3 regions of the Kitasatospora sp. NPDC002965 genome follow, and region 2 is predicted to be linked to each of the others. Evidence: riboswitches for the same ligand, from Rfam matches in the RefSeq annotation. Region 2 holds a riboswitch; each other region holds the start of a gene.
What was found. Region 2 has a riboswitch for cobalamin ahead of ABZY91_RS38640 (HoxN/HupN/NixA family nickel/cobalt transporter). Riboswitches for the same ligand answer to the same signal wherever they lie in the genome.
Positions count from the first base shown of each region.

Region 1 (10,085 bases), on a different contig from region 2:
GGGGCGGTGTGGGGCCCGGGGCGCCCCCGCGGAGCGCCGTTTGGGCCGCACAACGTGGGGGGTGTTGTGGGGGTGGGGGCGGGGGGGGGTGGGCCCGACGGCGGCGCGCGCCCCCCCCCGCCGCGGCCCGCGCCCGCGCGGGCGCGGCGCCCCCCGGGCGGCCCCCCCCCCCCGCCCCCGCCCCCGTTCTGCTCGTATGCGCCGTCACTCGTTCGAGTGAGTTGGCGGTGTGCCAGCTGCGGCATTGCGCCATCATGCGTCCCCACGCCGGAACGGCGCCCTATCCTCCTGACGGGCACTCACCGCCGGTCGGCCCGGCGGGCCGGGCGCCGCGCGGGCCAGGACGGCGGGGAGGTCGAGATCGCTACCGACAGTGGAGACACGGACCTGCCGGAGGGCGCCACGCGCTACCTCGTGGCCGTCCCGGTGGCGGCGCTCTGCTGCCTGCTGCCGCTGCTGCCCGCACCGGCCCCGCTGGACCCGCCGCACTGGCTCGGCGCACCGGTGGACTGGCCCAAGGTCGGGCTGCTGGCCTTCCTGCACGGGTGCTGGGAGTCGCTCGCCCAGGGGCTGCCCACGCCGTGCCTGCGGCTGGTCCGGGCGGTGCTGCGCCGCCCCCCGTCGGCGGCCCGGGTGCCGGCCCGGCCCAGCGTCAACGCCTTCTTCCCGGTGCTGTTCGCCGGGGTGCTGATGCTGCCGCCGGCCGCCGCCGCCCTGGTGGCGGCGCCGGCCGCGCTGGTGGGCGCCGCCGAACCGGCCTGCCGGCGGCGGCAGCTGTGGAACGGCTCCCAGCTCGCGCTCTCCGCCTTCGCCGCCTCGCTGGTCTTCCATCTCCTGGCCGGCCCGCAACTGCTGCTCGGCTCCCGCTTCCCCGCCGCGCTGCTCCCGGGCTTCGCCGCGCTCGGCACGTTCTGCCTGGTCAACGGGGTGCTGGTGGGCGGCATGCTGGTGCTGGCGGAGGGGCGCCGGCCCACCGTGCTGCTGCGCGGGCCGGCCGCCGCGATCGGGCTGCCCGTGGTGGTGCACGCGGCCGGCGGGCTGATGGTCGCCGTCCTCTGGCAGGGGCCGTACGGCGCGTTCGCCGCGCTGCTGGCCCTGCTGCCGCTGACCATCTCCGCGTGGGTGTTCGCCCAGGGGCACCGGGAGCGCGAAGCCCACCAGGCCACCGTCCAGGCCCTGGTCCAGGCGGTGGAGATCAAGGACGCCTACACCCGGGGGCACAGCGAACGGGTCGGCAAGGCGGCGGTGCTGATCGCCGGTCAGCTCGGCATGGAGTCCGAGCGGCTGCGCACCCTGCGGTACGCGGGCGTCCTGCACGACGTCGGCAAGCTGGGGGTCGCCACCGAGCTTCTGCGCAGAAACGGTCCCCTCACCGAGGTCGAGCGGCGGGCCGTCGAGGTGCACCCGGTGCACGGGTACGAGCTGGTGCGCGGGATCGCCTTCCTGGGCGAGGCGCACGCCGGGATCCTGCACCACCACGAGCGGATGGACGGTCGGGGCTACCCCAGCGGGCTGGCCGGCCGGCAGATCCCGGAGTTCGCCCGGATCATCTCGGTCGCGGACGCGTTCGACTCGATGACCTCCACCCGCTCCTACCGGCGGGGCAGGCCGGTCACGGAGGCGGTCGCGGAGCTGGAGCGCTGCTCGGGCAGCCAGTTCGATCCGGTGATGGTGCGGGCGCTGGTCTCCGCGCTGGCCGTCCACGACTGGCAGCCGGTGCTGCCGCCGCCCGCCGACTGCATCCGGGCGGTGCCGGACATCCCGCTCGGCGTCCCCGAACCGGTCCGGGCGGCCCCGCGCGGCGTCCCCGCCCAGGGCGGCACCGTGCCGACGACCGGGCAGCCGTGAGCGCGGCGACCGACCGGGCGCGGGGGGCGGGCGTGCGGGCGCCGAGCACGGGCCCGGTGCGCGTGGTGCACGCCGGGGCGCTCGCGCTGCTGGCCGCCGCACTGGGTGCGGTGGCGGTCCGGGGGGTGGCCGAGCCCGGTGTGGCGCTGGCCTTCACCGTGCTGATCGCGCTCGGCGAGTGCGTCCGGATCACCCTTCCCGGTGACCGCGAGCAGGCGCCGATCGGGGCCGCCGGTGCGCTCGCGTACGCGCTGCTCGGGCCGTTGCGCGGGCTGCCGACCGCGCACGGGGTCCTCCAGGTGGTGGCGGTGACCGGCGTCGGCCTGCTCCTCGCCCTGCTGCCCGCCGCGTTGCGGGCGGCGGTGCCGGGCCCGCGCGGGGACCGGCGGCACCGGCACCGCCGCCGGCCCTGGGGCGACCGCGCACGCTGGGACGGCGCGGCGCGGCGGCTGCTCGGCGCCGCCTTCGCGGCCGCGGTGTTCCAGCCGCTCTACAACAGCGGGGTGGTCGACCGGTACTCCGCGGACGGCCCGGCGTACGGGGCGTTCCTGACCGCGGTCGCCGCGCTCGCCGCGCTCTGCGACGTCACCCTGGCGGCGCTGCTGCGCCGGGCCCGCAGCGGGCTGCGGTTCCCGGCGGTGCTGGAGGACGAGCTGCGCTCGCTGTTCGGGATCGGCTCGGCGATCGTCGCCACCGGCATGCTGGTCAGCCTGGCCGCCGGCGAGGTGGGGCTCTGGGCGCTGCCGCTGTTCTGCGCGCCGCTGCTGCTGGCGCAGGTGTCGTTCCGACGGGCGGCGGCCGTCCGGGCCACCACCGGGCAGACCATCGCCAGCCTCGCCAAGGCCACCGAGGTGGCCGGGTACACACCCCCCGGGCACGCCCGACGGGTCGCCGACACCGCCTGTGCGCTCGGCCGCGAGCTGGGCCTGGGCACCCGGGAACTCGCGCTGCTGGAGTACGCGGCGCTGATGCACGACGTCGGGCAGCTGTCGCTGGTCGAGCCGGTGCCCGGCGGGGCGACGGCGCTGCTGCCGGACGACGAACAGCAGCGGATCGCCCGGCTCGGCAGCGAGGTGATCCGCCGGACCGGCGTACCCCGGCAGGTCGCCGAGCAGGTCGCCCGGCTGGCCGACCCGTGGCCCGGGGCGGACGGCGGCGGCCGGGCGGTGCCGCTGGCCGCGAGGATCATCCGGGTGGCGAACGCGCACGACGACCTGTTGACGGCGGCGCGGGGGCGCGGGGCCGGTGAGGCGGTGGGCCGGCTGGAGGTCCTGGAGGTGCTGCGACTGGGGCGCGGGCGGGTGTACGACGCCCGGGTGGTGGACGCGCTGGTCCGGGTGCGCGGGTAGCCCGGGCGCGGGGCCGCCGGGCGGGGACGGCGTGCCGTCCGGGGTTGAGCCGGCGGGGCGGTGCGGGCAGGCTGGGGGTGGGGACCGGCGCCGGGCAACCGCGGCGGTGGGAAGCGCGCGCGGCGGTGGGCGTGGTTGGATGCGGTCGTAGCGTGGAACACCGACCCGGGGCACCGGGCCCCGGACGCGGGAGCGGACACGGGACTTGAGCGGACGACGACGGCAGGGACGAACGTGAGGATCTTCCACCGGGCACGACACCGGCCGTCCGCCACCTGGCGGCAGACGACGGACCGGGCTTTCACGCTGATCGGTGACGGCCGCTACGAGGACGCCGGCGCGCTGCTGGTGATGGCGGCCGACCTGGAGCCGTGGCTGTCGGACTCGTGGTTCAACCTCGCGCTGCTGCACAAGTTCCGCCGCGACTGGGAGCAGGCGCGGGCGGCCGGGCTGCGCGCGGTGGCGCTGCTCGACCGCGAACAGGGCGCCCCGGACTGGTGGAACCTCGGGATCACGGCGACGGCACTGCAGGACTGGGCGCTGGCCCGGCGGGCCTGGCAGGCGTACGGGCTACGGCTGCCCGGCGGTCCCGGCGGACAGCCGGACGGACCGGTCAGCCTGGACCTGGGGACGACGCCGGTGCGGCTCTCCCCGGACGGCGAGTCCGAGGTGGTCTGGGGCCGCCGACTGGACCCGGCCCGGATCGAGGTCCTGTCGATCCCGCTGCCGTCCTCCGGCCGGCGCTGGGGCGAGGTGGTCCTGCACGACGGCGCACCGCACGGCGAACGGGTCACCGACGGGGTCGCCTACCCGGTGTTCGACGAGATCGAGCTGTGGGCGCCGTCCCCGGTGCCGACCTACGTGGTGCTGCTGCAGGCGGCGACGGCGGCCGACCGGGACGCCCTGGAGCGGCTGGTCGCGGACGCCGGCTACGCGGCGGAGGACTGGACGTCCTCGGTGCGGCTGCTGTGCCGTGCCTGTTCGGAGAGCCGGATGGCCTCGGACGACGGGCACACCGCCCACCACGACCCGCACGACGACGGCGACGCCGCGCACCCGGGCCACCTGAGCCATCTGAGCCAGGGCGCGGGCGGGATGTCGTGGCTGGTCGAGCGCGAGTGCGGGATCGCCGCGCCGGCCCGTCTGGTGCGGACACTGCTGGACCGCTGGGCGGACGCTGCGCCCGGAACCCGGGCATATCGGGATCTCGAAGAAGTCTGCTGACCGGGCCGCTTACCCTTGACCGGTACAGCGTGGCAGTCCACGGGCACGGCAGTCGACGGAAGCGGAAGCGGAAAGCAGCGATGGCGGAGCAGCACGACCACCAGCACGACCATGATCACGAGCCCGAGCAGGGCGGGGACCAGCCGGTGAAGGTGGTCGGCGAGGAGCCGGACCTCTCCAGGGGGACCGCGCGCCCGATCACCGTCTTCGGCAACCCGGTCCTGCACCGCGAGGTGAAGGACGTGACCGCCTTCGACGGCGAGCTGTCCGGGCTGATCGACGACATGTTCCAGTCGATGTACGCGGCGGAGGGCGTGGGCCTGGCCGCCAACCAGATCGGCGTGGACCTCAAGGTCTTCGTCTACGACTGCCCGGACGACGAGGGTGTCCGCCACGTCGGCCACGTGATCAACCCGGTGCTGGAGGAGTACCCGGCGGACCGCCGCCGCGTGCTGGACGACGGCAACGAGGGCTGCCTCTCGGTGCCGACCGCGTACGCCGAGCTGGCCCGCCCGGACTACGCGGCGGTGACCGGCCGGGACAAGGACGGCAACCCGGTCCGGGTGGAGGGCACCGGCTTCTTCGCACGCTGCCTCCAGCACGAGACCGACCACCTGTACGGGTTCCTCTACATCGACAAGCTGTCGAAGCGGGACCGCAAGGACGCGCTGCGGCAGATGGCCGAGGGCACGCCGCGGTACGCGACGGTCTCGAACGACTGACGCATCCCGGGGAGTTGACGAAGGGTCGGGGAGCCGCAACCGCTCCCCGGCCCTTCGCCGTGTCCGGCGCGGCACGGGCGCCCCGAACGCCGCCGCCCCGTACGGAGGTTCCGTACGGGGCGGCGGGCGTCGGCCCCGGCGGGCCGGGGCCGGGAGGGGCCTAGAACTCGTCGTCGAAGGAGACCGAGCCCTCGACGGCGACCTGGTAGGCGGAGACCCGGCGCTCGAAGAAGTTGGTCAGCTCCTGGACGTTCTGCAGCTCCATGAACCCGAACGGGTTGGTGGAGCCGTACCGGACCGGCAGGCCCAGGCGGGCGAGCCGCTGGTCGGCCACGGCCTGCAGGTACTCGCGCATCGACTCGGTGTTCATGCCGGGCAGGCCGTCACCGCACAGGTCCTGGGCGAACTGGAGCTCGGCCTCGACGGCCTCCTCCAGCATCTCGGTGACCTGCTGGGCCATCTTCTCGTCGAAGAGGTCGGGCTCCTCCGCGCGGACGGTGTCCACCACCGACATGGCGAAGTCCATGTGCATGGACTCGTCGCGGAACACCCAGTTGGTGCCGGTGGCGAGGCCGTGCAGCAGGCCGCGGCTGCGGAACCAGTACACGTACGCGAAGGCGCCGTAGAAGAACAGGCCCTCGACGCAGGCCGCGAAGCAGATCAGGTTCAGGAGGAACGCGCGGCGGTCCTCCTTGGTCTGCAGCGAGTCGATGTGGTCGACCGCGTTCATGTACTTGAAGCAGAACTGGGCCTTCTGGTGGATGGAGGGGATGTTCTCCACCGCGGCGAAGGCCGCGTTGCGGTCCTCGGGGTCGGGCAGGTAGGTGTCCAGCAGCGTCAGGTAGAACTGGACGTGCACGGCCTCCTCGAACAGCTGTCGGGACAGGTAGAGCCGGGCCTCGGGGGAGTTGATGTGCTTGTAGAGGCTCAGCACCACGTTGTTCGCGACGATCGAGTCACCGGTGGCGAAGAAGGCGACCAGGCGGCCGATCATGTGCCGCTCGCCCTCGCTCAGCTTGGCGAGGTCGGCGACGTCGGAGTGCAGGTCCACCTCCTCGACGGTCCAGGTGTTCTTGATCGCGTCCCGGTACCGGTCGTAGAACGACGGGTAGCGCATCGGGCGCAGGGTCAGCTCGAAGCCGGGGTCGAGCAGCATCTTCTGGGCGTCGGACATTACTGGCAGGCCTCGCAGGACTCGGGGTTCTCCAGGGAGCAGGCCAGCGCGGCCTCCTCCTCCGGGGTGAGGGTCGGGGCGCCGACGGTGACGGCGACGGGACCGGCCGGGACCGGGGCGGCGGCGCGGGCGGCGCCGGAGGCGGCCTGGGCGATCCGGGTGGCCGGGCGCGAGCGCAGGTAGTAGGTGGTCTTCAGACCGACCTTCCAGGCGTACGCGTACATCGAGCTGAGCTTGCCGATGGTCGGGGCGGCCATGAACAGGTTCAGCGACTGGCTCTGGTCGATGTACGGCATGCGGGCCGCGGCCAGGTCGATCAGCGCGCGCTGCGGGAGCTCCCAGGCGGTGCGGTACAGCGAGCGGACCCCGGCGGGCAGCCAGCCGAGCTCCTGGACCGAGCCGTTGGCGTCGCGCAGCGCGTCCCGGGTCTGCTGGTCCCAGACGCCCAGCTCCTTGAGCTCGCGCACCAGGTACGGGTTGACCTGGAGGAACTCGCCGGAGAGGGTCTCGCGCTTGAACAGGTTGGACACCTGCGGCTCGATGCACTCGTACACGCCGGCGATCGAGGCGATCGTCGCGGTCGGGGCGATCGCCAGGAGCAGCGAGTTGCGCAGGCCGGTGGAGGCGACGCGGGTGCGCAGGGCCTCCCAGCGGTCGGCCCACTCGGGCGCGGCGCTCGGGAAGTGGTCGATGTGCAGCTCGCCGCGGGCGGCGCGGGTCTCCGCGTACGCCTCGTGGCGGCCGAGCTGCTCGGCCAGGTCGGCGGAGCGCTCGTACGCGGTGAGCATGATGCGCTCGGCGATCAGCGTGGAGAGCTGCTTGGCCTCGGCGGAGTCGAAGTCCAGGCGGAGCCGGAAGAAGACGTCCTGCAGGCCCATCACGCCGAGGCCGACCGGGCGCCAGCGGGAGTTGGAGGCGCCGGCCTCGGGGGTCGGGTAGAAGTTGATGTCCACCACGCGGTCGAGGAACGTCACGGCGGTGCGGACGGTCGCGTCCAGACGCTCCCAGTCCATCGCGTTCAGCAGGTCGGCGGCGGTGGCACCGGCGGCGACGTGGGCGCCGAGGTTGACCGAGCCGAGGTTGCAGACGGCGGTCTCGGAGTCGTCCGTGACCTCCAGGATCTCGGTGCAGAGGTTGGAGGAGTGGACGGTGCGACCGGGCAGCGCGGTCTGGTTGGCGGCGCGGTTGGACGCGTCCTTGAAGGTCATCCAGCCGTTGCCGGTCTGCGCGAGGGTGCGCATCATCCGGGAGTACAGGGTCTGCGCGGGGATGGTGCGGACGGCCTTGCCGGCCAGCTCGGCCTTGAGGTAGGCCTCGTCGAAGTCGGCGCCCCACAGGTCGACCAGCTCGGGGACGTCGGCCGGGGAGAACAGCGACCAGTCGGCGTTGGCGTTGACCCGGCGCATGAACTCGTCGGGGATCCAGTGCGCGAGGTTGAGGTTGTGGGTGCGGCGCGCCTCCTCACCGGTGTTGTCGCGGAGCTCCAGGAACTCCTCGATGTCCGCGTGCCAGGTCTCCAGGTAGACGCAGGCCGCGCCCTTGCGACGGCCGCCCTGGTTGACGGCGGCGACCGAGGAGTCGAGGGTGCGCAGGAACGGGACGATGCCGTTCGACTTGCCGTTGGTGCCCCGGATCAGCGAGCCGCGCGAGCGGATCCGCGAGTAGGAGAGGCCGATGCCGCCGGCGTGCTTGGAGAGGCGGGCGATCTGGGCGTACCGCGAGTAGATCGAGTCCAGGTTGTCCAGCGGCGAGTCCAGCAGGTAGCAGCTGGACATCTGCGGGTGCCGGGTGCCGGAGTTGAAGAGGGTCGGCGAGGAGGTCAGGTACTCCAGCCGGCTCATCAGGCGGTACAGCTCGGCCACCTCGCGCACCGACTGCTCGTTGTCGCCGACCGCCAGGCCACAGGCGACGCGGAGCAGGAAGTGCTGAGGGGTCTCGACGACCTTGCGGGTGATCGGGTGACGCAGCAGGTAGCGGGACTGCACGGTGCGCAGGCCGAAGTACTCGAAGCGGTCGTCGCCGGCCGGGTCGACCAGGGCGTTCAGCGCCTCGGTGTGCTTGGCGACGAACGCGGCGGTGGTGTCGCCGATCAGGCCCTCGGCGTGGCCGACGGTGATCGAGGTGGAGAAGGAGACCACGCCCTGGGTCGCCGCCTCGTCGACGATCTCCAGCGCGAGCAGCCGGGCCGCCAGCTTCGAGTACTGCGGGTCCTCGGCGATCATCGACGCGGCGGCGTCGATGGCCAGGCCGCGCAGCTCGGCGAAGTCCGAGCCGGCGTTGCGGCCGCGCAGCGCGGCGGCGGCGACGTGACCCGGGTCCACCTGGGGGAGGTCGACGCTGCGGTCGGTCAGCACTCGGAGGAGCGCGCCACCGGGGTCGGAGACCGTACGGTCGGCGGGGGCGGAGCTGGAACCCTGGGCGGGCAGGGTGACTGAGGCAGCGGTGGTCAAGGCGCTCTCTCCTGGCGGCGATCGGCGTCGGTAGATCGGGGGGCCGGGCCGTTCGGGGCAGGGGAGGACGGCGCGGGCGCCCGTGGCGTCGCGCGGCGTGTCGTCCCCGGCCCGCCCGCGAGGCCCGGAAGGTGGTGCTCGTGCTGGGGCCTCTGCGGGGAGGCGCTCGCACACCGTCGGCAGGTACTCGGACTCGCGGGCTCCCATGGGGAGACGGCCGCTCACCGCTGCGGGGCAGTCCCGGACTTGCACCGGGTTCCCCTGCGTCGACAGCAGGGTCGAGCATACATCTAGTGGTGCTCTCTCGATGCGACACCACATGTTGTGCAGCGCGGCGTGTTGGCGCGATGACCGCTGGTACCGGGGCGGGAGCCGGGAAGGGGCGCGGGCCGGGGTTCCGGACGCCCCGGGGCTTGTCAGGATTCGGAAACGGAATGGTGACCGGGGCGGTCGCCGGTCAGGGCCATGCCCTACGATCTCGCCTCATGAGCGACGGAACGGGCGTGCCCGGGGAGTGGTCTGGACAGCCCGCTTCGCCGGGGGAGCAGCCGGCCCCTCCCGCCGGTGCGGGGGGCGCACAGAACCAGCAGCCGGGTGGACCCGGACCGGTGCCGCCGGGGCAGCAGCCCTCCGGCGGCCAGGCCGTGCCGCCGGCACCGGGCGGCTTCGGACCGCCTCCGGCGTCGTACGGACCGCCCGCGCCGCCGCCGGCCCGGCCGCCGGCGCCCGCGGCGCCGCAGCCGCCGCAGTCGATCCAGGTGCCGCCGCCCGTTCAGCCGCCTGTTCCGCCGCCCGCGCCGCAGCCTCCGGTGCAGCCCCAGCCGCCGATGCCGGTGCCCTCGCACCACTGGCAGCATCCTCCGCAGCCGCAGCCGCAGCCGCAGCCGCAGCCGCAGCACCTGCCGCCGCCGCAGCAGACCGAGCCGGACTGGGCCGCGCTCGCCGACCGCAACGCGGCCGAGCACCGGCGCAAGACCCGGTTGAAGATCATCGGTGCGGCCGTCGCCGTCCTGATCATCGGCGGCGCCGTCGCCGGCGGCCTGCTCCTGCTGGGCAAGGACGGCGACGAGAAGCCGATCGCCGGGCCCACGTCGACCGCGACCGGGGCCACCCAGCAGCCGGCGCCGTCTCCGACCGGCTCCGCCAAGCCGACCCCGACGTCCACCCCGACGCCGACCCCCACCCCGAGCGCGACCCCCGACGACCCGTCGAAGCCGCTCTGGGACGCCTCCACCGACCCGGCCCCGCAGGACGCGGCGGCGCTCTTCTCGGCGCTCACCGTGACCGTCAACGGCGCCACCTGGAACCGGACCGTCGT
Region 1 is NZ_JBEXNT010000004.1:87,439-97,523, reverse strand. It holds gene ABZY91_RS03245 (HD-GYP domain-containing protein) at 415-1,848, shown strand; gene ABZY91_RS03240 (HD domain-containing protein) at 1,905-3,197, shown strand; gene ABZY91_RS03235 (hypothetical protein) at 3,432-4,421, shown strand; gene def (peptide deformylase) at 4,502-5,143, shown strand; gene ABZY91_RS03225 (ribonucleotide-diphosphate reductase subunit beta) at 5,304-6,317, opposite strand; gene ABZY91_RS03220 (ribonucleoside-diphosphate reductase subunit alpha) at 6,317-8,743, opposite strand; cobalamin riboswitch at 8,928-9,070, opposite strand; gene ABZY91_RS03215 (hypothetical protein) at 9,577-10,085, shown strand, end outside.
Region 1: it holds a riboswitch for cobalamin, as region 2 does, so the genes downstream of both, ABZY91_RS03220 (ribonucleoside-diphosphate reductase subunit alpha) here and ABZY91_RS38640 (HoxN/HupN/NixA family nickel/cobalt transporter) in region 2, are expected to answer to the same signal.

Region 2 (10,085 bases):
AACCACCGGGCCTTCGGCGGCCGTCCGGTCCGCGCCAGCAGTCCGCAGGGCCGGTTCACCGACAGCGCCGCGCTGATCGACGGCCGGGAGCTGGTCGCGGCGGAGGCCACCGGGAAGCACCTGTTCCTCGGCTTCGCGGACGACGCGTGGGTGCACGTCCACCTCGGGCTGTACGGCGGCTTCACCTTCGGCGACGGGCCCGCTCCGGTGCCGGTCGGCCTGGTCCGGCTGCGTCTGGAGAACGACGACCACTTCGCCGACCTCCGCGGTCCCAACACCTGCGCGCTGATCACCGGTGCGGAGAAGGCGGCCGTCGCCGCCCGGCTCGGCCCCGACCCCCTGCGGGGCGATGCCGATCCGGAGCTCGCCTGGCGGCGGATATCCGGCAGCCGGACGACGGTCGCGGCGCTGCTGATGGACCAGAAGGTGCTGGCGGGGGTCGGCAACGTCTACCGCGCCGAGGTGCTGTTCCGGCACGGCATCGACCCGCACCGGGCCGGCCGCGACCTTCGCCGCGCCGAGTGGGACGCGATCTGGACGGACCTGGTCGCGCTGATGCACGAGGGTGTCGGCGCGGGCCGGATCGACACCGTCCGGCCGGAGCACACCCCGGAGGCGATGGGCCGCCCGCCGCGCGTGGACGACCACGGCGGCGAGGTCTACGTGTACCGGCGGGCCGCGATGCCGTGTCTGGTCTGCGGCACCGACGTCCGGACCGAGGAGCACGCGGCGCGGAACCTCTTCTGGTGCCCGTCCTGCCAGCGGGCGTAGCCGTTCCGGGCAGGTGACGGGGGCTCCGGGGCGGAGCCGCCCGGCAGCCGACCGGGTGCCGCCCGGCCGTCGCCCGGGGTGCCGACCCGGGGTTGCCCCCCTGCCCGGCCGGTCGGTCAGCCGGCCGCGGCGGCGCTCCCGGGCTCCACCCCGTCGGCCGGGTGGTCGGGGAACTCGACGTGCTCGTCACCGGCGCACTCGTCGAGCAGGGGGCGCATGGCCTCGTCCACAAGCCGGTAGCGCACCACACGTCCGTCCTTCTCCCCGGCCACCACGGCGGCGGTGCGCAGCAGGCGCAGTGCCTGCGAGACGGCCGGGTCGCGCATGCCGGTGGCGACCGCCAGGTCGCTGACGGCCAGGGGACCGGCCCGGTGCAGGGCGAGCAGCAGGGAGAGCCGCCCGGGGTCGGCGAGCAGGGAGAACCGCTCGGCCCAGGCGCGGACGTGGCCGGTGTCGCCGATCGCCGCGATCGCCTCGCAGACCCGGTGTCCGTCGATGGTGCGATGGCCCGCGCGGTCGGCCGGTACGAGATGCATGCCCGCATTCTTGCAGCCGGCGACCTGTGATCCTTGACACCTGCGCAGGTGCGCAGCCTTGCACGGGTGTTCGGGGACCTCTACGTTGATCCCCGCCGTGGTGCTCGGGAAGACCGGTGGAGGACCCCAGAGGTCCCAGTCCGGAGCGGCCCTCGCCACTGTGATCGGGGGAGTCGTCCGTGCCCACGACGCCACTGGGTGCCTCGCGCACCTGGGAAGGCGGGTACGGAAGCCCGTAAGCCAGGAGACCGGCCACGGCATCTCACGAAGTATTTCCACGAGGTGCTGGAGCGTGATCCCACGATGACCCTGCCCGAGACCGCCGCCGATCCCGCAGTGTCCACCGCCCTGCCGACCTTCCGCTGGAGACGGGCGGACACCCTCCGCACGGCCGGCCTGATGGGCGTGATCCTGGCCATGCACGTGGTGGCCTTCGGCACCCTGATCTTCCTGGTCGCGCCGGAGAAGTACGAGGTCGGAACCCAGGTCTTCGGGGTGGGCCTGGGCATCACCGCCTACACCCTCGGTATGCGGCACGCCTTCGACGCCGACCACATCGCGGTGATCGACAACACCACCCGCAAGCTCATGGCGGACGGCAAGCGGCCGGTCTCGGTGGGCTTCTGGTTCGCCCTCGGGCACTCCTCGATGGTCGTGCTGATGGCGGCCCTGGTCGCGGGCGGCGCCCAGCTCGCCGGCACGCTGATGGACGACGAGTCCACCACCCACCAGTGGCTGGGCGTGGTCGGCACCTCGGCCTCCGGCGTCTTCCTCTACCTGATCGGCGCGCTCAACCTGGCCGCGCTGTTCGGCATCCTCAAGGTGTTCCGCTCGATGCGCGCCGGGCGGTACGACGAGGCCGAGCTGGAGGAGCACCTGAACGCGCGGGGCCTCCTGGCCCGGGTGCTCAACCGGGCGACCCGTTCGATCACCCGGCCGGGGCAGATGTTCCCGGTCGGCATGGTGCTGGGCCTGGGCTTCGACACCGCGACCGAGGTGTCGCTGATGGTGATGGCCGGCTCCGGCGCCGCCTCCGGCCTGCCCTGGTACGCGATCATCTGCCTGCCGCTGCTGTTCGCGGCCGGGATGAGCCTGTTCGACACGCTGGACGGCACGTTCATGAACTTCGCCTACCAGTGGGCGTTCTCCAACCCGGTGCGGAAGGTGTACTACAACCTGACCATCACCGGGCTGTCGATCGCGGTGGCGTTCATCATCGGGACGATCGAGCTGGTCGGGGTGCTGCACGAGAAGCTCGACCTCACCGACCCGGTGAGCGGCTGGGTCGCGGAGATCTCGCTGGACAACGTCGGCTACGCGATCGTCGCGCTGTTCGTGGTGGTCTGGGCCGCGGCCATCGCGTACTGGCGGCTGGCGGGTGTCGAGCGGAAGTGGAGCCCGCAGGCGGTCCGGCCGGTGCCGGCCGCCGGACCGGTCGTCGAACCGGCCGGCGACGGCTCGTAGCCACGCGGGACCGGGCGGCGCCCGCCGGACGTCCCCACGGGTCCGGCGGGCGCCGTCCGCGTGCCCGGGTGGGGGCGTTCGGCGGGCGGATCGGGGTGCGGGTTCGTACGCTCGACCCATGTCTGATGCGTACGCGGGCCGGCGGGAGCGGTTGCGGGAGCACTGCAGTGCGACCGGGGCCGACGCGGCGCTGATCACCAGGGCGGCGAACGTGCGGTACCTGACCGGGTGCCCGCCGTGCGGCGCGACGCTGCTGCTCACCCGGGATCAGGTGCTGCTGACACTGCCGGACGACCTGCCGCCGGACGACACGGGGGAGCACCTGATCGCCCCGGACGTCACCCAGGTGCCGGTCGCGGCGGGCGCCGACACCGCGCTGGCCGCCGCCGCCTCCGTGGCGGGGCTGCGGGTGGGAAAGCTGGCGGTCGAGGAGCACGACCTGACCGTCACCCGGCACCGGGCGGTGGCGGGACTGGCCGAGGGGGCGCGGCTCGACGACCTGGGCCAGGCGGTGGAGCGGCTGCGGGTGGTGAAGGACGAGCACGAGATCGCCGACCTGCGGATCGCGGCCGAGATCGCCGACCAGGCGCTCGGCGAGCTGCTGGAGTCGATCCTGGTCGGCCGGACCGAGCGGCACCTGGCGATGGAGCTCGAACGCCGGATGATCGACCACGGCGCGGACCGGGCGGCCTTCCCGGTCTCGGTCGGCACCGGCAGCCACTCGGGCCAGCAGGCGCACCAGCCCACTGACCGGAGGGTGGAGGAGGGCGACTTCCTGACCGTGGTGCTCGGCGCGCGGTACCGCGGGTACGGGGTGTCGACGGCCCGGACCTTCGTGATCGGAGCGGCCCCCGCGCCCTGGCAGGTGGAGCTGCACCGGCTGGTGTTCCGCGCCCAGCGGGCCGGCCGGGAGGCGCTCGGACCGGGCGTCGAGCAGTGTGTGCCCGACCGGGCCGTGCGGGAGATCCTCAAGGCGGCGGGGCACACCGAGACCTCTCCGCGCCCGGTCGGTCACGGCATCGGTCTGGAGATCCGGGAGGCGCCGCGCCTCGGTCCCTCGGACATGGGTAAACTGGACAGCCGCGTGCCGGTCACCGTCGGTCCAGGAGTCCACCTCCCGGGCCGGGGAGGCGTCCGGATCGAGGACACGCTCGTGGTGCGCCCCCTTGAGGAGGGCGGGCCCGAGCTGCTCACCATCACCACCAAGGAGCTCCTCGCCCTGTGACCCAGGACGCAACCCCTTGGTTCCTTGACAGCTATATCCAGGAGTAAGTGCGCCCGTGGCTTCCACGAACGATCTCAAGAACGGCATGGTCCTCAAGCTGGAGGGCGGCAAGCTCTGGTCCGTCGTCGAGTTCCAGCACGTCAAGCCCGGCAAGGGCCCGGCCTTCGTGCGCACCAAGCTCAAGGAGGTCCTGACGGGCAAGGTCGTCGACAAGACCTTCAACGCCGGTACCAAGGTCGAGACCGCCAACGTCGACAAGCGTGGCATGCAGTTCTCGTACAAGGACGGCGAGAACTTCGTGTTCATGGACACGGACACCTACGACCAGATCCCGGTCGAGCCGGCCGTCGTCGGCGACGCCTCCAAGTACCTGCTGGAGGGCTTCGAGGCCCTGGTCGCCATGTACGAGGGCGCCCCCCTGTACATCGAGCTGCCGGCCTCGGTCGAGCTGCTCATCTCGCACACCGAGCCGGGCGTGCAGGGCGACCGCTCCACCGGTGGCTCCAAGCCGGCCACGCTGGAGACCGGCGCCGAGATCGCCGTTCCGCTCTTCATCGTCACCGGCGAGAAGATCAAGGTCGACACCCGCGACGGCAGCTACCTCGGCCGGGTGAAGTAAGTCCGTGTCGTCCGCACGCACCAAGGCCCGCACGCGAGCCTTCCAGATCCTGTTCGAGGCCGACCACCGTGGGGTCGACCCGCTGACGGTCCTCGCCGACTGGGTGGCCCGGGCCCGGGAGCCCAAGCCGGACGAGGGCACCCCGCAGGTGGGCGAGTACACGATGGAGCTGGTCGAGGGCTACGTCCAGTACGCCCGCCGCATCGACGAGCTGATCTCGCAGTACTCGGTCGGCTGGACGCTCGACCGGATGCCGATCGTGGACCGCAACGTCCTGCGGCTCGGCGCGTATGAGCTGATCTGGGAGGACGGCGTCCCTGACGCGGTCGTCCTGGACGAGGCGGTCGAGATCGCCAAGGAGTTCTCCACGGACGACTCCCCGGCCTTCGTCAACGGCCTGCTCGCCCGCTTCATGGAGCTGAAGCCCGGCATCCGCCGGTAGCGGCTCCCCACGTCACCGACGGCCGTCGGACCGGGAACGGTCCGACGGCCGTCGTGCGTTCTCCCGTGGTGGCGTATGTTGGTGCCCTACTCGCCAGTAACCCGGTGCGCCGGCGGCCCACGCCCGTCGGCGACCCCGCAGCGAAGGGCAGGCCACCCCCCATGACCACGGCGATCCGCAGCGAGTTCGACCAGGGCATCGCGCTGACCCCGCATCCGGACGAGTCCGGCCGGTACGACGGTGAACTCGGCGCCGGCTGGCAGATCGGCGGCGGCGTCAACGGCGGACTGCTTCTCGCGGTGGCCGGCCACGCGCTCGCGCTGGAGCACGGCTCCCGCCCGGAGAGCGCCGACCACGCCGACCCGGTCTCGATCAGCGGTTACTACCTCTCCGCCTCCACGCCCGGCCCGGCCACCGTCCGGACCGAGGTGATCCGCACCGGCCGCTCGCTCTCCACCGGCACCGCCTCGCTCAGCCAGGACGGCGTCGAGCGGCTGCGGGTGATCGCCACCCACGGCGACCTCGCCGCGATCGAGGGCGAGGTGCGCACCAGCGCCCGGCCGCCCCAGCTGCCGCCGCCGGACCAGTGCGTCGGCGTCGAGCACGCGCCCAAGGAACTCATCGCGCAGGCCGCCCTGTTGGAGCGGTTCGACATGCGGCTCGACCCGTCCACCATCGGCTGGGCGCTCGGTCAGCCGTCGGGGGAGGGGCGGATCCAGGGATGGTTCCGGCTCGCCGACGGGCGCGAGCCCGACCCGCTGCTCCTCCTGCTGGTCGCCGACGCGCTGCCGCCGGTCACCTTCGACCTCGGCATGCCGGGCTGGGCGCCGACCGTCGAACTGACCGTGCACCTGCGGGCCAAGCCCGTTCCGGGGTGGCTGCGGGTCGTGCACGCCACCCGGAACCTGGCCGGCGGGTACTTCGAGGAGGACGCCGAGGTCTGGGACGAGGCCGGCCGACTGGTCGCGCAGTCCCGCCAGTTGGCCCGGGTGCCGCGCCAGGCGTGAGGCTGCACGGGACGGGCGCGCGGTCGTGTCGGAGCGCCCGGCGTGCGGAGTGGGCAGGCAGGCGCGAGGCCGGTCGAGTGCGCCGGTTCTCCTGAGCCCGGAGTGATCGGGCCAGTACGAGGCGTGACCGAGCGACGGCGCGTGAGCCGGATGCGCGGGGCGTGACGGCCCGTCCGCACAACCGTGCGTGACTCCAAACACCCGATTCACCCTCGGTTACAGTCCTGTGACACGCCGTACGTGTGCGCCACGCGGGGTTGGGGAGGACAACGGTCGGCGGCGACCCCCGCCGCCGACCCGACCGCCGCCCGCCCGCCCGAGGAGTCCCGATGAGCCGCAACGGCCGCGCCCGCCGCACCCCCGACTGCACCGCCGCCGGTCCCCGGCCGCGGGCGCGCTCCCGGTACGAGCGGGCCGAGCGGGCGGACCGGGCGGAGCGGACCGAGGGGCACGAGCGGATCGAGGGACGCGACCGGCACCGGGCCGACAACGGAGGCCAGGCCTTCGTCATCGGCGTACTGGCCAGCGCGGCCGACTTCGAGCGGGCCCGCGCCTGGCAGCTCTCCGACGCCCCGGACCACGAGCAGTACCTGCACGAGACCGCCGAACTGCTCGCCGAGGCCCGGCGCCGCTTCGACACCGTCCGGGCCCGGATGTTCCACCCGCAGGACTTCGCCGACTTCTGTCTGCTGCACGGGCTCGACCCGGCCGAGCCGGCCGCCCGCGACCGGTACCTCGTCAACCCGCCGCTGCAGACCCAGCTCCTGGCCTACCAGGGTGAGGAGCTGGTCGGCGACTACGTCCCCCGGCTGGTCCGGGCCCGGGAGAACGGGCTGACGCTGCGCCATGCCGACCTCCTGCTCGACGGCGGGCTGTACGGGGAGCGCGACGAGGTGGTGCGGGCGGCCTACGAGCGCGGCGCCGAGGTGTTCCGCCGGATGCTGCTCGGCGCCGGCAGCGGGGTCTACGAACTGCGCCTCGCGGTGGACGCGCCCGGCGGGCGGCTCACCGCGGCGGCCCGGGTCCTCCAGTGGGAGGACGGTGTGGTGCGGATCAACGACGAGGACCTGGAGCTGCTCTGCGCGGTGCTCTGCACGGGGCTGGCCCGCGAGCTGCCGGCCCTGGCCGTGCTGCACGGCGCGCAGGGCTCTGCGGCGTCCTGCGGGGAGTACCGGCCGACGGCCTGGGCCTGGGCGAGCGAGGGCCGGGTGTGGGCGCCGGCGGGCGGCCCGGTCCGGCTGGACGGGGTGGCCGCGGAGCCGGGCTACCGGCTGGAGACGGTCTGCTGAGTGGTCTGCCGAGCGGTCCGCCGAGAGGTCCGCCGGGGGAGCGGCGGGCCGGCGGGGCGGGAAGCCGGGGCGGCCGGTGCGGGGTCGCCGAGGACGCGCCGCGGCGCGGCTCCCGGAAGGGGAGCCGCGCCGTGACGTTTCTGCTGGGTACTGACCCGGCCGCTGCTTCGGGTACTTCCGGTCTCCCGCGGCGGCGGGAGACGGTGCGGCGAGCCTCAGCCCGCCTCCTCCTCGCGCACCGCGCGGCGCGCGTCGGGGTTGAGCACACCCCAGGAGATCAGCTGCTCGGTGAGGATCGACGGCGACTGGTCGTAGATCACGGCGAGGGTGCGCAGATCGTCCTGGCGGATCGACAGCACCTTGCCGTTGTAGTCGCCGCGCTGGCTCTGGATGGTCGCCGCGTAACGCTGCAGCGGACCGGCCTTTTCGGACGGGACCTGGGTCAGTCTCTCCAGGTCGAGGACCAGGCGCGGCGGCGGCTCCGCCGCACCGCCGGGCGTCCCGCCGGGCAGCAGCTCCTGCACCGGGACCCCGTAGAACTCCGCCAGTTCGGCCAGCCGCTGCACGGTGACCGCACGGTCGCCGCGCTCGTACGAGCCGACGACGACTGCCTTCCAGCGCCCCTGGGACTTCTCCTCGACACCGTGCAGGGAGAGCCCCTGCTGAGTGCGGATGGCTCGGAGCTTGCCTCCGAGCTGCTTCGCGTAGTCGCTGGACATTGATCTCCCCGGACGAGATTGCTTCGCGTTCAGTGGTGGGTCACGGGCGATTGCCGGCGTCGCTACCGGTAGGTTCGACGCCCATCTCGTAACTCACTGTGAGGTTACGTAGAGTGAGGTAGTTGCGTCAAGCCGAATGGGGCAGTCGTGCGAATGGCCCGCATCAGCCGTGCGTCCGGCGCGTGAACCCGGAGAAGCGGAATGATGGCCGTCGGTTAGCCGGCGGCCGCGCTGATACGATGAACCGAGGCCACGCCACGTCGGCGGGGCCCTTCCAGACATCCTTTAAGACCCGTCCCGTGAGGCGGGGAAGGAGGTCCGCTTCGGCATGACCGCACACCACGAGACCGCTCCGCGACCGCCGCACCAGGTGCTGGACGGCACGGACATCGCCCGGGTCGTCACCCGGATAGCGCACGAGATCGTCGAACGCGCCAAGGGCGCCGAGGACGTCGTGCTGCTCGGCATCCACACCAGGGGCGTCCACCTCGCCAAGCGCCTGCACACCCGGCTGGCCCAGATCACCGGACGCGACATCCCGCTCGGCACCCTGGACATCACCATGTACCGGGACGACCTGCGGCTGAAGCCCGCCCGCGCCCTGGAGCACACCGAGATCCCGCCCGGCGGCATCGACGGCAGACTCGTCATCCTCGTCGACGACGTGCTCTTCTCCGGCCGCACCATCCGGGCCGCGCTCGACGCGCTCAACGACATCGGCCGGCCGCGCGCCGTCCAGCTCGCCGTCCTGGTCGACCGCGGCCACCGCGAGCTGCCGATCCGCGCCGACTACGTGGGCAAGAACCTGCCCACCTCGCTGCGCGAGGCCGTCCAGGTGCGGCTCGCCGACCGCGACGGCGTGGACGCCGTCCTGGTCGGGGACCGCGACTTCGCGGCCCGCTCCTCGCAGGCCCTGGCCGCCCAGCCGTCCGCACCGCACCTCCCGGAGTAGCCCGCGTGAAGCGCCACCTCGTCTCCGCCGCCGATCTCACCCGCGACGACGCGCTGCTCATTCTGGACACCGCCGAGGAGCTGGCCCAGCTCTCCGGTCGGGCCGTCAAGAAGCTGCCCACGCTCCGCGGCCGGACGGTCGTCAACCTCTTCTTCGAGGACTCGACCCGGACCAAGACCTCCTTCGAGGCCGCCGAGAAGCGGCTCTCCGCCGACGTCATCAACTTCTCCGCCAAGGGCTCGTCCGTCTCCAAGGGCGAGAGCCTCAAGGACACCGCGCTCACCCTGCAGGCCATGGGCGCCGACGCGGTCGTCATCCGGCACCACGCCTCCGGCGCGCCGGCCCGCCTCGCCCAGTCCGACTGGCTGCACGGCAGCGTGATCAACGCCGGTGACGGCACCCACGAGCACCCCACCCAGGCGCTGCTCGACGCGTTCACCATGCGCCGCCACCTCAACCCGGGCCACGGCCACGACCTCGCGGGCCGCCGGGTGACCATCGTCGGCGACATCCTGCACAGCCGGGTCGCCCGCTCCAACGTGCACCTGCTGACCACGCTCGGCGCCCACGTCACCTTCGTCGCCCCGCCGACGCTGCTGCCGATCGGCATCGAGAACTGGCCCTGCGAGGTCAGCTACGACCTGGAGAGCGTGCTCCCCAAGTCGGACGCCGTGATGATGCTCCGGGTGCAGCGCGAGCGGATGAACGCCGCCTTCTTCCCGACCGAGCGCGAGTACAGCCGCCGCTACGGCCTCAACGGAGCCCGGATGGCCCAGCTGCCCGGGCACGCCATCGTCATGCACCCCGGCCCGATGGTCCGCGGCATGGAGATCACCGCCGAGGTCGCCGACTCGCCGCGCTGCACCGTCGTCGAGCAGGTCGCCAACGGCGTCTCCATCCGGATGGCCGTGCTCTACCTGCTGCTCGGCGGAGCCACCCTCAACGACGCCCCCCGCACCGACTCCGTGGAGACTGCTCAGTGACCACCTACCTGATCCGCAACGCCCAGATCCTCGGCGGTGCCCCGCAGGACCTCCACCTCGCCGACGGCATCGTCCAGG
Region 2 is NZ_JBEXNT010000185.1:990-11,074, forward strand. It holds gene ABZY91_RS38630 (DNA-formamidopyrimidine glycosylase family protein) at 1-771, shown strand, start outside; gene ABZY91_RS38635 (metalloregulator ArsR/SmtB family transcription factor) at 888-1,307, opposite strand; cobalamin riboswitch at 1,389-1,579, shown strand; gene ABZY91_RS38640 (HoxN/HupN/NixA family nickel/cobalt transporter) at 1,611-2,771, shown strand; gene ABZY91_RS38645 (aminopeptidase P family protein) at 2,890-3,996, shown strand; gene efp (elongation factor P) at 4,052-4,615, shown strand; gene nusB (transcription antitermination factor NusB) at 4,620-5,057, shown strand; gene ABZY91_RS38660 (thioesterase family protein) at 5,219-6,064, shown strand; gene ABZY91_RS38665 (hypothetical protein) at 6,394-7,353, shown strand; gene ABZY91_RS38670 (transcriptional regulator) at 7,569-8,072, opposite strand; gene pyrR (bifunctional pyr operon transcriptional regulator/uracil phosphoribosyltransferase PyrR) at 8,401-9,024, shown strand; gene ABZY91_RS38680 (aspartate carbamoyltransferase catalytic subunit) at 9,030-10,007, shown strand; gene ABZY91_RS38685 (dihydroorotase) at 10,004-10,085, shown strand, end outside.

Region 3 (8,945 bases), on a different contig from region 2:
GGTCCTTGGCCATCAAGGCCGCCGCGAACCCCGCGCGGTAGTCGCGGTTCGCCGGACTGGACGGCACCGGGCCGGGGACGGGGCAGTTGGCGGTCAGCGCCCAGCACTGCCCGGAGGCGGTGGAGGCGACGTCGAACAGCGCCTGGTGGCTCAGGCCGAGACTCTCGCCGAGGACGAAGGCCTCGCCGACGGCGATCATCGAGATGCCGAGGATCATGTTGTTGCAGATCTTCGCGGCCTGCCCGGCGCCCGACGGCCCGCAGTGCACGACCTTGCCGCCCATCGCGTCCAGCACCGGCCGGACCGCGTCGAAGTCCGCCTCCGCCGCTCCCACCATGAAGGTGAGGGTCCCGGCGGTCGCGCCCGGCACTCCTCCGGACACCGGCGCGTCGACCGCCCGGCCGCCGGCCCGCACGGCGAGGTCGTGCGCGGCCCGGGCGTCCGCGACGTCGATGGTGGAGCTGTCGACGAAGAGCGTGCCCGGACGGGCGGCGGGCAGCAACTCCTCGTAGGCGGCCAGGACGTGGCGTCCGGCCGGCAGCATGGTGATCACCACGTCCGCGCCGCCGGCGGCGTCGGCCGCGGACTCCGCCGGCCGGACGCCGGCCGCCTCCGCCTGCCGCAGGGCCTCCGGCACGAGGTCGTAGCCGACGACCCGGTGCCCTGCCCTGGCCAGGTTGGCGGCCATCGGGCCGCCCATGTTGCCGAGTCCGACGAATCCGATGTCGTGGGTCACCAGCGCTCCAGGGGTTTCGTGGTGGCGAGGCCGAGTTCCCGCTCGCCGAGCTGGGCGAAGTAGCGTGCCACGGCGGCGGGGGCGACGGCGTCCAGCGTGGCCGGGCTCCAGCGCGGCGTGCGGTCCTTGTCGATCACCTGGGCACGGATGCCCTCGGCGAGGTCGGGTGTGTCGAGGGCGGCGCAGGAGGTGCGGTACTCCTGGTCGAGGACGGCCTCCAGCGGGCCGAGGGACCGGGCGCGGCGCAGCGCGGCGAGGGTCGCCTTCACCGCGGTGGGCGAGTTGGCGGTGATCCGCTCGGCGGCCTTCCCGGCCTCGGGCTCCCCGCTGTCGCGGAGCCGGCCGAGGATCTCCTCGACGGTGCCCGCCGCGTAGCAGCTGTCGATCCACTCGCGCTGCCGCTCCAGCGGGGCGGGCGGTGCGGGGGCGACGTGCCGGACGAGCGCCTCGTGCACGGGAAGTTCGGCGAGGTCGTCGAGGAGCGCGGGCAGCCGCTCGGTGGGGACGAAGTGGTCGGCCAGGCCGCAGAGCAGGGCGTCGCCTGCGCCCGCCGAGCCCGCGGTGAGGGCGAGGTGGGTGCCCAGCTCGCCGGGGGCCAGCGAGAGCAGGTAGGTGCCGCCGACGTCCGGCACGAAGCCGATGCCGGCCTCCGGCATCGCGACCCGGGTCGTCCCGGTGACGATCCGGACGCTGCCGTGGGCGGACACGCCGACTCCGCCGCCCATCACGATGCCGCTCATGACGGCGACGTACGGCTTCGGGAAGCGGGCGATCCTGGCGTTGAGCCGGTACTCGTCGCGCCAGAACTCCTCGACGGCCGCCGGGTCACCGCCGGTGGCGGCGCGGTGGATGGCGACGATGTCGCCCCCGGCGCAGAAGGCGCGGTCGCCGGCGCCGGTGATGACGACGGTCTCGACCCGGTCGTCGCGCTCCCACGTGTCCAGTGCGGCGTCGATCCGCCGCACCATGGCGTGGGTGAGGGCGTTCAGCGCGGCGGGCCGGTTGAGGACGATCAGGCCGGACCGGCCCTCCCGCTGGACGAGGACCTCGTCGACGGTGCGCCCGGACACGGTGCTGCCGGCCGCGGCGTGCCCGGCTGTGGCGTTACCCGCTGTGGCGTTACCCGCTGCGGTGTTGCCGGCCATCAGGCGGCTCCCGTCAGTCCGCGGGCGACGATGACGCGCATGATCTCGTTGGTCCCTTCCAGGATCTGGTGCACCCGCAGGTCGCGGACGATCTTCTCGATGCCGTACTCGGCGAGGTAGCCGTAGCCGCCGTGCAGTTGGAGTGCGGCGTTGGCGACCTCGAAGCCGGTGTCGGTGGCGTACCGCTTGGCCATCGCGCACAGCTCCGGCGCCCGGGGGTCCCCCCGGTCCAGCGCCGCGGCGGCCCGCCAGAGCAGCGACCTGGCCGCCTCCAGCTCCGTCGCCATGTCGGCCAGCCGGAACTGCAGGGCCTGGGCGTGCAGCAGCCGGGCGCCGAACGCCTCCCGGTCCGAGAGGTAGCGGGTGGCCCGCTCCAACGCGTTCTGCGCGCCGCCGAGCGAGCACGCCGCGATGCCGATCCGGCCCCCGTTCAGCCCGTTCATGGCGATCCGGAAGCCCTCGCCCTCGGCCCCGAGGAGCCGGTCGGCGGGCAGCCGGACGCCGTCCAGGAGCACCTGCCGGGTCGGCTGGGCGTTCCAGCCCATCTTCCGCTCGTTCGGACCGAACGAGACGCCGGGGTCGTCCCGTTCGACGAGGAACGCGGAGATCCCGCCGGCGCCCGGGGCGCCGGTGCGGGCCATCACGACGTAGACCTGCGAGGTTCCGGCGCCGGAGACGAACTGCTTGACGCCGTCGAGGACGTAGTGGTCGCCGTCGCGCCGGGCCCGGGTGGTCAGCGCGGCGGCGTCCGAGCCCGCGCCCGGCTCGGTGAGGCAGTAGCTGGCCAGGGCCTCCGTCGAGCAGAGTCCCGGCAGCAGTCGGGCGCGCTGGCCCGGGCTGCCGTAGCGGTCGATCATCCACGCGACCATGTTGTGGATGGACAGGTACCCGGCGATCGACGGGCAGCCGGTCGCCAGCGCCTCGAAGACGAGCACGCCGTCCTGGCGGCCCAGCCCGGAGCCGCCCGACTCCTCCCGCACGTACACGCCGCCGAGGCCGAGGCCCGCGGCCTTGCGCAGCACGTCGACGGGGAAGTGCTTGGCCTGGTCCCACGCCACGGCGTGCGGGGCGAGGTGCTCGCGGGCGAAGTCGCCGGTGGCCTCGACGATCGCGAGCTGGTCGTCGGTCAGATGCGTGTGCACGGCGCGCCTCAGCCCATCGTCGGGATGGTGAAGCTCGCGCCCTCCTTGACCCCGGAGGGCCAGCGCGAGGTCACGGTCTTGGTGCGGGTGTAGAAGCGGATCGAGTCCGGGCCGTGCTGGTTGAGGTCACCGAAGCCGGACCGCTTCCAGCCGCCGAAGGTGTGGTAGGCGACCGGCACCGGGATCGGCACGTTGACGCCGATCATGCCCGTGTTGACGCGGCGGGTGAAGTCGCGGGCGGTGTCGCCGTCCCGGGTGAAGATCGACACCCCGTTGCCGAACTCGTGCTCGCTCGGCAGGCGCAGCGCCTCGGCGTAGTCCGCCGCGCGGACCACGCACAGGACCGGGCCGAAGATCTCCTCGCGGTAGATCCGCATCGCGGGGGTGACGCGGTCGAAGAGGGTGGCGCCCAGGAAGTAGCCGCCCTCGTACCCCGGCACGGTCAGGTCGCGGCCGTCGACGACCAGTTCGGCGCCCTCCCGGACACCGAGGTCGAGGAAGCCGCGGACCCGGTCCAGCGCGTCGCGGCCGACGAGCGGCCCGAAGTCGGCCTCGGGGTCGTCGGAGGCGCCGACCCTGAGTGCGGCGATCCGCTCGGTGAGCTTGGCGACGAGGGCGTCCGCGGTCTCCTCGCCCACCGACACGGCGACCGAGACGGCCATGCAGCGCTCGCCGGCGGAGCCGTAGCCGGCGCCGATCAGGGCGTCCGCGGCCTGGTCGAGGTCGGCGTCCGGCATCACGATCATGTGGTTCTTGGCGCCGCCGAAGCACTGGGCGCGCTTCCCGTGGGCGGCGGCCGTCGCGTACACGTACTGGGCGATCGGGGTGGAACCCACGAACCCGAGCGCCTGGACCCGGGGGTCCTCCAGCAGCGTGTCCACGGCCTCCTTGCCCCCGTTGACGACGTTCAGGACGCCCGGCGGCAGGCCCGCCTCCAGGAACAGCTCGGCCAGCCGCAGCGGCACCGACGGGTCCCGCTCGGAGGGCTTGAGGATGAAGGCGTTGCCGCAGGCCAGGGCGGGCGCCGCCTTCCACAGCGGGATCATCGCCGGGAAGTTGAACGGGGTGATGCCGGCGACCACTCCGAGCGGCTGGCGCATCGAGTACACGTCGATGCCGGTGCCGGCGCTGTCGGTGAACTCGCCCTTCAGCAGGTGCGGGATGCCCGCCGCGAACTCCACCACCTCCAGCCCGCGCTGGAGGTCACCGTGGGCGTCGGCGACGGTCTTGCCGTGCTCGGCCGAGAGCAGGCGGGCCAGCGGCTCGCGTTCGGCCTCGACGAGCTGGAGGAAGCGCAGCAGCACGCGGGCGCGGCGCTGGGGGTTCCAGGCGGCCCACTCGGACTGGGCGCGCTCGGCGTCGGCGATCGCCGCCTCGGTCTCCGCGCGGCCCGCGAGCGGGACCCGGGCCTGGACCGTGCCGGTGTTCGGGTCGTAGACGTCGCCGAAGTCCCCGGAGGTCCCGGGGACGTGCTTGCCGCCGATGAAGTGGGTGAGTTCACGGACCATCACAGACCTGCTCTCGTCAGGGTGTCGGGAAGATCCGAGGGAAGGGCGCACGACGGACGCCCGCGCCGCGCTCGGGTGAGCGCACGCGTCGGGCCGTCGCCGGGCGCGGCGAGCCGTCAGGGAGACGGGTGTGCCGCAGCCGTCGCAGGATCACCAGGGTCGGGAAGGGCGCGGACCGGTGCCATGCGTGTTTGCTCCATCCTCGTGGACAACACGGAACACCCGCAGTCGGTATCCTGACTCCCGGATCAGCGCGCGTCGCCCGGCCTTCCCGGCTGGCTGCCAGTGGCTGGTACTGCGGCGACGCACTCCCCGGTCACAGTGGCGGGACCGTGCCGGATTCACACCGGCTTCCCTGCACTGCGGGCCTTGTCCACGACCATATAGTTGGACGTCCTAGTAAGTCCAGGGCATCCCTCGCCGCCGCCGTCCGTTCCGCGACCTCCTCCGGCGCGGCGACGTGGTTGTGGTCCGCGTGGAAGAAGTCCCTCACCTCGTCGTGCGGTTGGGCCGGTCGCAGCACCGGACCGGCGCCGGAGTCGCCGAGCTCCGCAACCCTCGTGACGGCCTCGCGGCAGCTGCCGTGCAGGGCGATCCTTCCGCCCGGCGGGGCGTGCCACGGGAGCAGCTCTCTCCGCCGCGGAGCCTCCGCTGAAGGCATCCGCAGGCGGGCAGGGATTCGGCGCCCGGCACCTACCCGCCGCGCCGCGGCGAGGCCCCGGCCGGCTGCGCGCCCCGGCGGCGCAGGGCCGCCTCCACCCGGACGGCGTCCGCCGTGGCCTGCACCTCGTGCACCCGCACCGCCCACGCGCCCTGGGCGGCGGCCAGCACGCCGACGGCCGCCGTGGCGGCGTCGCGCTCCCGCGCGGGGCGGGGCGCTCCGGTGCCGGGATCCGCCAGCAGCTCCCCCAGGAACCGCTTCCGCGAGGCCGCCACCAGGAGCGGGCGGCCCAGCACGCCCCAGGCGTCCAGCGCCGCGAGCAGCGCCCAGTCGTCCTCCCGGCGCTTCGCGAACCCGAGCCCCGGATCCACGATCACACGGGACGGGTCGACGCCGGCCGCCACCACCGCGTCGAGCTGTCGCCCCACCTCACCGATCACCTCGGCGACCACGTCGTCGTAGTGGGCCAGTTCGTCCATCCGCCCGGACTGGCCGCGCCAGTGCATCACCACGAACGGCACACCCGTCCGGGCGACCACCGACGCCATCGCGGGGTCGGCCCGCCCTCCGCTGACGTCGTTGACGAGCCGGGCCCCGGCGTCCACCGCCGCCTCGGCCACGGAGGCCCGCATGGTGTCCACGCTCACCAGCACACCGGCGGCGGAGAGGGCGCGGATCACCGGCAGGACCCGCCGCAGTTCCTCCTCCTCCGGCACCCGCTCGGCGCCGGGCCGGGTCGACTCGCCGCCGACGTCGACCAGGTCCGCCCCGTGCGCGGCCAGCATCAGGCCCCGGTCGACCGCCCGGCCCGGGTCCGACCAGCGCCCCCCGTCCGAGAACGAGTCCGGTGTCACGTTCACGATTCCCATCACCGCACACCGGTCCCATTCGGGTATTCCCGGAAGCCCGTGCGAACGTCTCTCCATGCGCCTATGGTGCCTTTCTGCGAGGCCGCGCCGGACTTGTTCCCGACGGGCCGGGAATCCGCGGGGAACCGTCGGTGGAAAACACCGGAACAGGCCCCTCCGGACGTATGCGTGAGAAATCTCGTATCACAGGGTGGACGGACGCGTGTGCGATCCCACCGCTCTGGATAGCCTCCTCCCATGACACTCGGAATCCCTTCCAGACGAACCGATCACGCGGCATCCGTCCGCGAACTCCTGGCGACCGGGCGGCGTTCCTTCTCCTTCGAGTTCATGCCACCGCGCAGCGCCGCGGCGGAGGCCGGCCTGTGGAACGCGATCCGCAGGCTGGAGGCTCTGGCACCCACCTTCGTGTCGGTGACGTACGGTGCCGGCGGGTCCACCCGGGAGCGCACGGTGAACGTCACCGGGCGGATCGCGCAGGAGACCACCCTGACGCCGACGGCCCACCTGACGGCCGTCGACCACAGCGTCGCGGAGCTGCGGAACATCCTCGGGCACTACGCCGACCAGGGGGTCCGCAACATCCTGGCCCTGCGGGGCGATCCGCCCGGCGACCCGCTCGGCCCCTGGGTCCGCCACCCCGCAGGCGTGGCGTACGCCGCCGACCTGGTGCGGCTGATCAAGGAGTCCGGCGACTTCTGCGTGGGTGTCGCGGCCTTCCCGGAGATGCACCCCCGCTCCCCGGACTGGGATTCCGAGATCCGTTTCTTCATCGAGAAATGCCGAGCCGGCGCCGACTACGCGATCACCCAGATGTTCTTCGACGTGGAGAATTACCTGAGATTCCGGGACCGCCTCCTGAAGGCCGGATGCTCCGTTCCGATCATTCCGGAGATCATGCCGGTGACCACCATCCGGTCACTCGAACGCATTCCCACCCTCAGCACCGCGGCCATTCCGGCGCATCTCGCCGAGCGGATGCTCGGCGAGCGGCACGATCCCGCCGCGGTGCGCGCCGTCGGAATCGAGTACGCCACCGAAATGTGCCGCAGTCTCCTGGCCGAGGGCGCCCCCGGCCTGCATTTCATGACCATGAACTTCTCCACGGTCACGACGGAGATCTACCAGAACCTCGGCCTGCCCGAATCCGGCTGAGGGACACCGCCGGGGGCGGGCGCGGCCGGAGTGCCGCGCCCGCCCCGGGCCTCCCCGCCCGGCTCAGCCGGCCAGGTCGTCCCGCAGGCGACGGGCGGCGGTGACGAGGCTCTCCAGCGAGGCCCGGGTCTCGGTCCAACCGCGGGTCTTCAGTCCGCAGTCGGGGTTGACCCAGAGCCGCTCGGCCGGAATCGCCGCGAGCCCGGCACGCAGCAGTTCCACCGCCTCGTCGGCGCTCGGCACACGCGGGGAGTGGATGTCCCACACGCCCGGCCCGACCTCGCGCGGGTAGCCGGCCGCGGCCAGCTCACCGGCGACCTCCATGTGCGAACGGGCCGCCTCCAGCGAGATCACGTCGGCGTCCAGCTCGTCGATGGCCGTCATGATCGCGCCGAACTCGGCGTAGCACATGTGGGTGTGGATCTGGGTGTCGACCCGCACGCCCGAGGTCGCGAGGCGGAAGGCGACCGTGGCCCAGTCCAGGTAGGCCGGGCGGTCGGCGGAGCGCAGCGGGAGCGTCTCGCGCAGCGCCGGTTCGTCGACCTGCACGACGACCGCGCCGGCGGCCTCCAGGTCGGTGACCTCGTCGCGCAGGGCGAGGGCGACCTGGAAGGCCGTGTCGGCGAGCGGCTGGTCGTCCCGGACGAAGGACCAGGCGAGCATGGTGACCGGCCCGGTGAGCATGCCCTTCACCGGACGGTCCGTCAGGTCCTGCGCGTAGCGGAACCAGTCGACGGTCATCGGGTGCGGGCGCGAGATGTCACCGGCCAGCACCGGCGGGCGGACGTACCGGGTGCCGTAGGACTGCACCCAGCCGTGCCGGGTGGCGAGGTAGCCGGTGAGCTGCTCGGCGAAGTACTGGACCATGTCGTTGCGCTCGGGCTCGCCGTGCACCAGGACGTCCAGGCCGGCCTTCTCCTGGAAGGCGATCACCTCCCGCACCTCGGTCCGGATGCGCTCCCGGTACGCGGCCGGGTCGATCCGCCCGGCGGTGAGGTCGGCCCGGGCCACCCGCAGTTCGGAGGTCTGCGGGAACGACCCGATCGTGGTGGTCGGCAGCAGCGGCAGGCCGAGGCGGGTGCGCTGGGCCTCGGCGCGCTCCGGGTAGGCCTGGGCCCGGCGGGCGTCCGCCTCGGTGACGGCCGCGGTGCGGGCCCGCACGGCGGGGTCACGGGTGATCGGGGAGTTGGCGCGGGACGCCAGGTCGGCGCGGTTGGCGGCGAGTTCGGCGGTGATCGCGCCGGTGCCCTCGCGCAGGCCGCGGGCGAGCAGGGCGACCTCGTTGGCCTTCTGCCGCGCGAAGGCGAGCCACCGGGCGATCTGCGGGTCGAGGTCGCGCTCGGCGGCGGAGTCCAGCGGGACGTGCAGCAGCGAGCACGACGCGGCCACGTCGACGGTGCCGGCCAGCCCGAGCAGGGTGGCCAGGGTGGAGAGCGACCTCTCCAGGTCGTTGATCCAGATGTTTCGGCCGTCCACCACACCGGCGACCAGCCGCTTGCCGGGCAGGCCGCCCGCGGCGGCCAGGTCGCCCAGGTTGGCGGCGGCCGGGCCGGTGAAGTCCAGGGCGAGGCCGTCGATCGGGGCCCTGGCCAGCACGGGCAGGGCGGCGCCCAGGCGGTCGAAGTAGCTCGCGACCAGCAGCTTGGGCCGGTCGGTGAGAGCACCGAGGTCGCGGTAGGCGCGCGCGGTGGCGTTCAGTTCCGCGGGGGTGCGGTCCTGGACGAGCGCC
Region 3 is NZ_JBEXNT010000148.1:13,179-22,123, reverse strand. It holds gene mmsB (3-hydroxyisobutyrate dehydrogenase) at 1-736, opposite strand, end outside; gene ABZY91_RS35980 (enoyl-CoA hydratase/isomerase family protein) at 733-1,881, opposite strand; gene ABZY91_RS35975 (acyl-CoA dehydrogenase family protein) at 1,881-3,023, opposite strand; gene ABZY91_RS35970 (CoA-acylating methylmalonate-semialdehyde dehydrogenase) at 3,032-4,531, opposite strand; cobalamin riboswitch at 4,740-4,930, opposite strand; gene folP (dihydropteroate synthase) at 5,225-6,061, opposite strand; gene metF (methylenetetrahydrofolate reductase [NAD(P)H]) at 6,299-7,216, shown strand; gene metE (5-methyltetrahydropteroyltriglutamate--homocysteine S-methyltransferase) at 7,280-8,945, opposite strand, start outside.
Region 3: it holds a riboswitch for cobalamin, as region 2 does, so the genes downstream of both, ABZY91_RS35970 (CoA-acylating methylmalonate-semialdehyde dehydrogenase) here and ABZY91_RS38640 (HoxN/HupN/NixA family nickel/cobalt transporter) in region 2, are expected to answer to the same signal.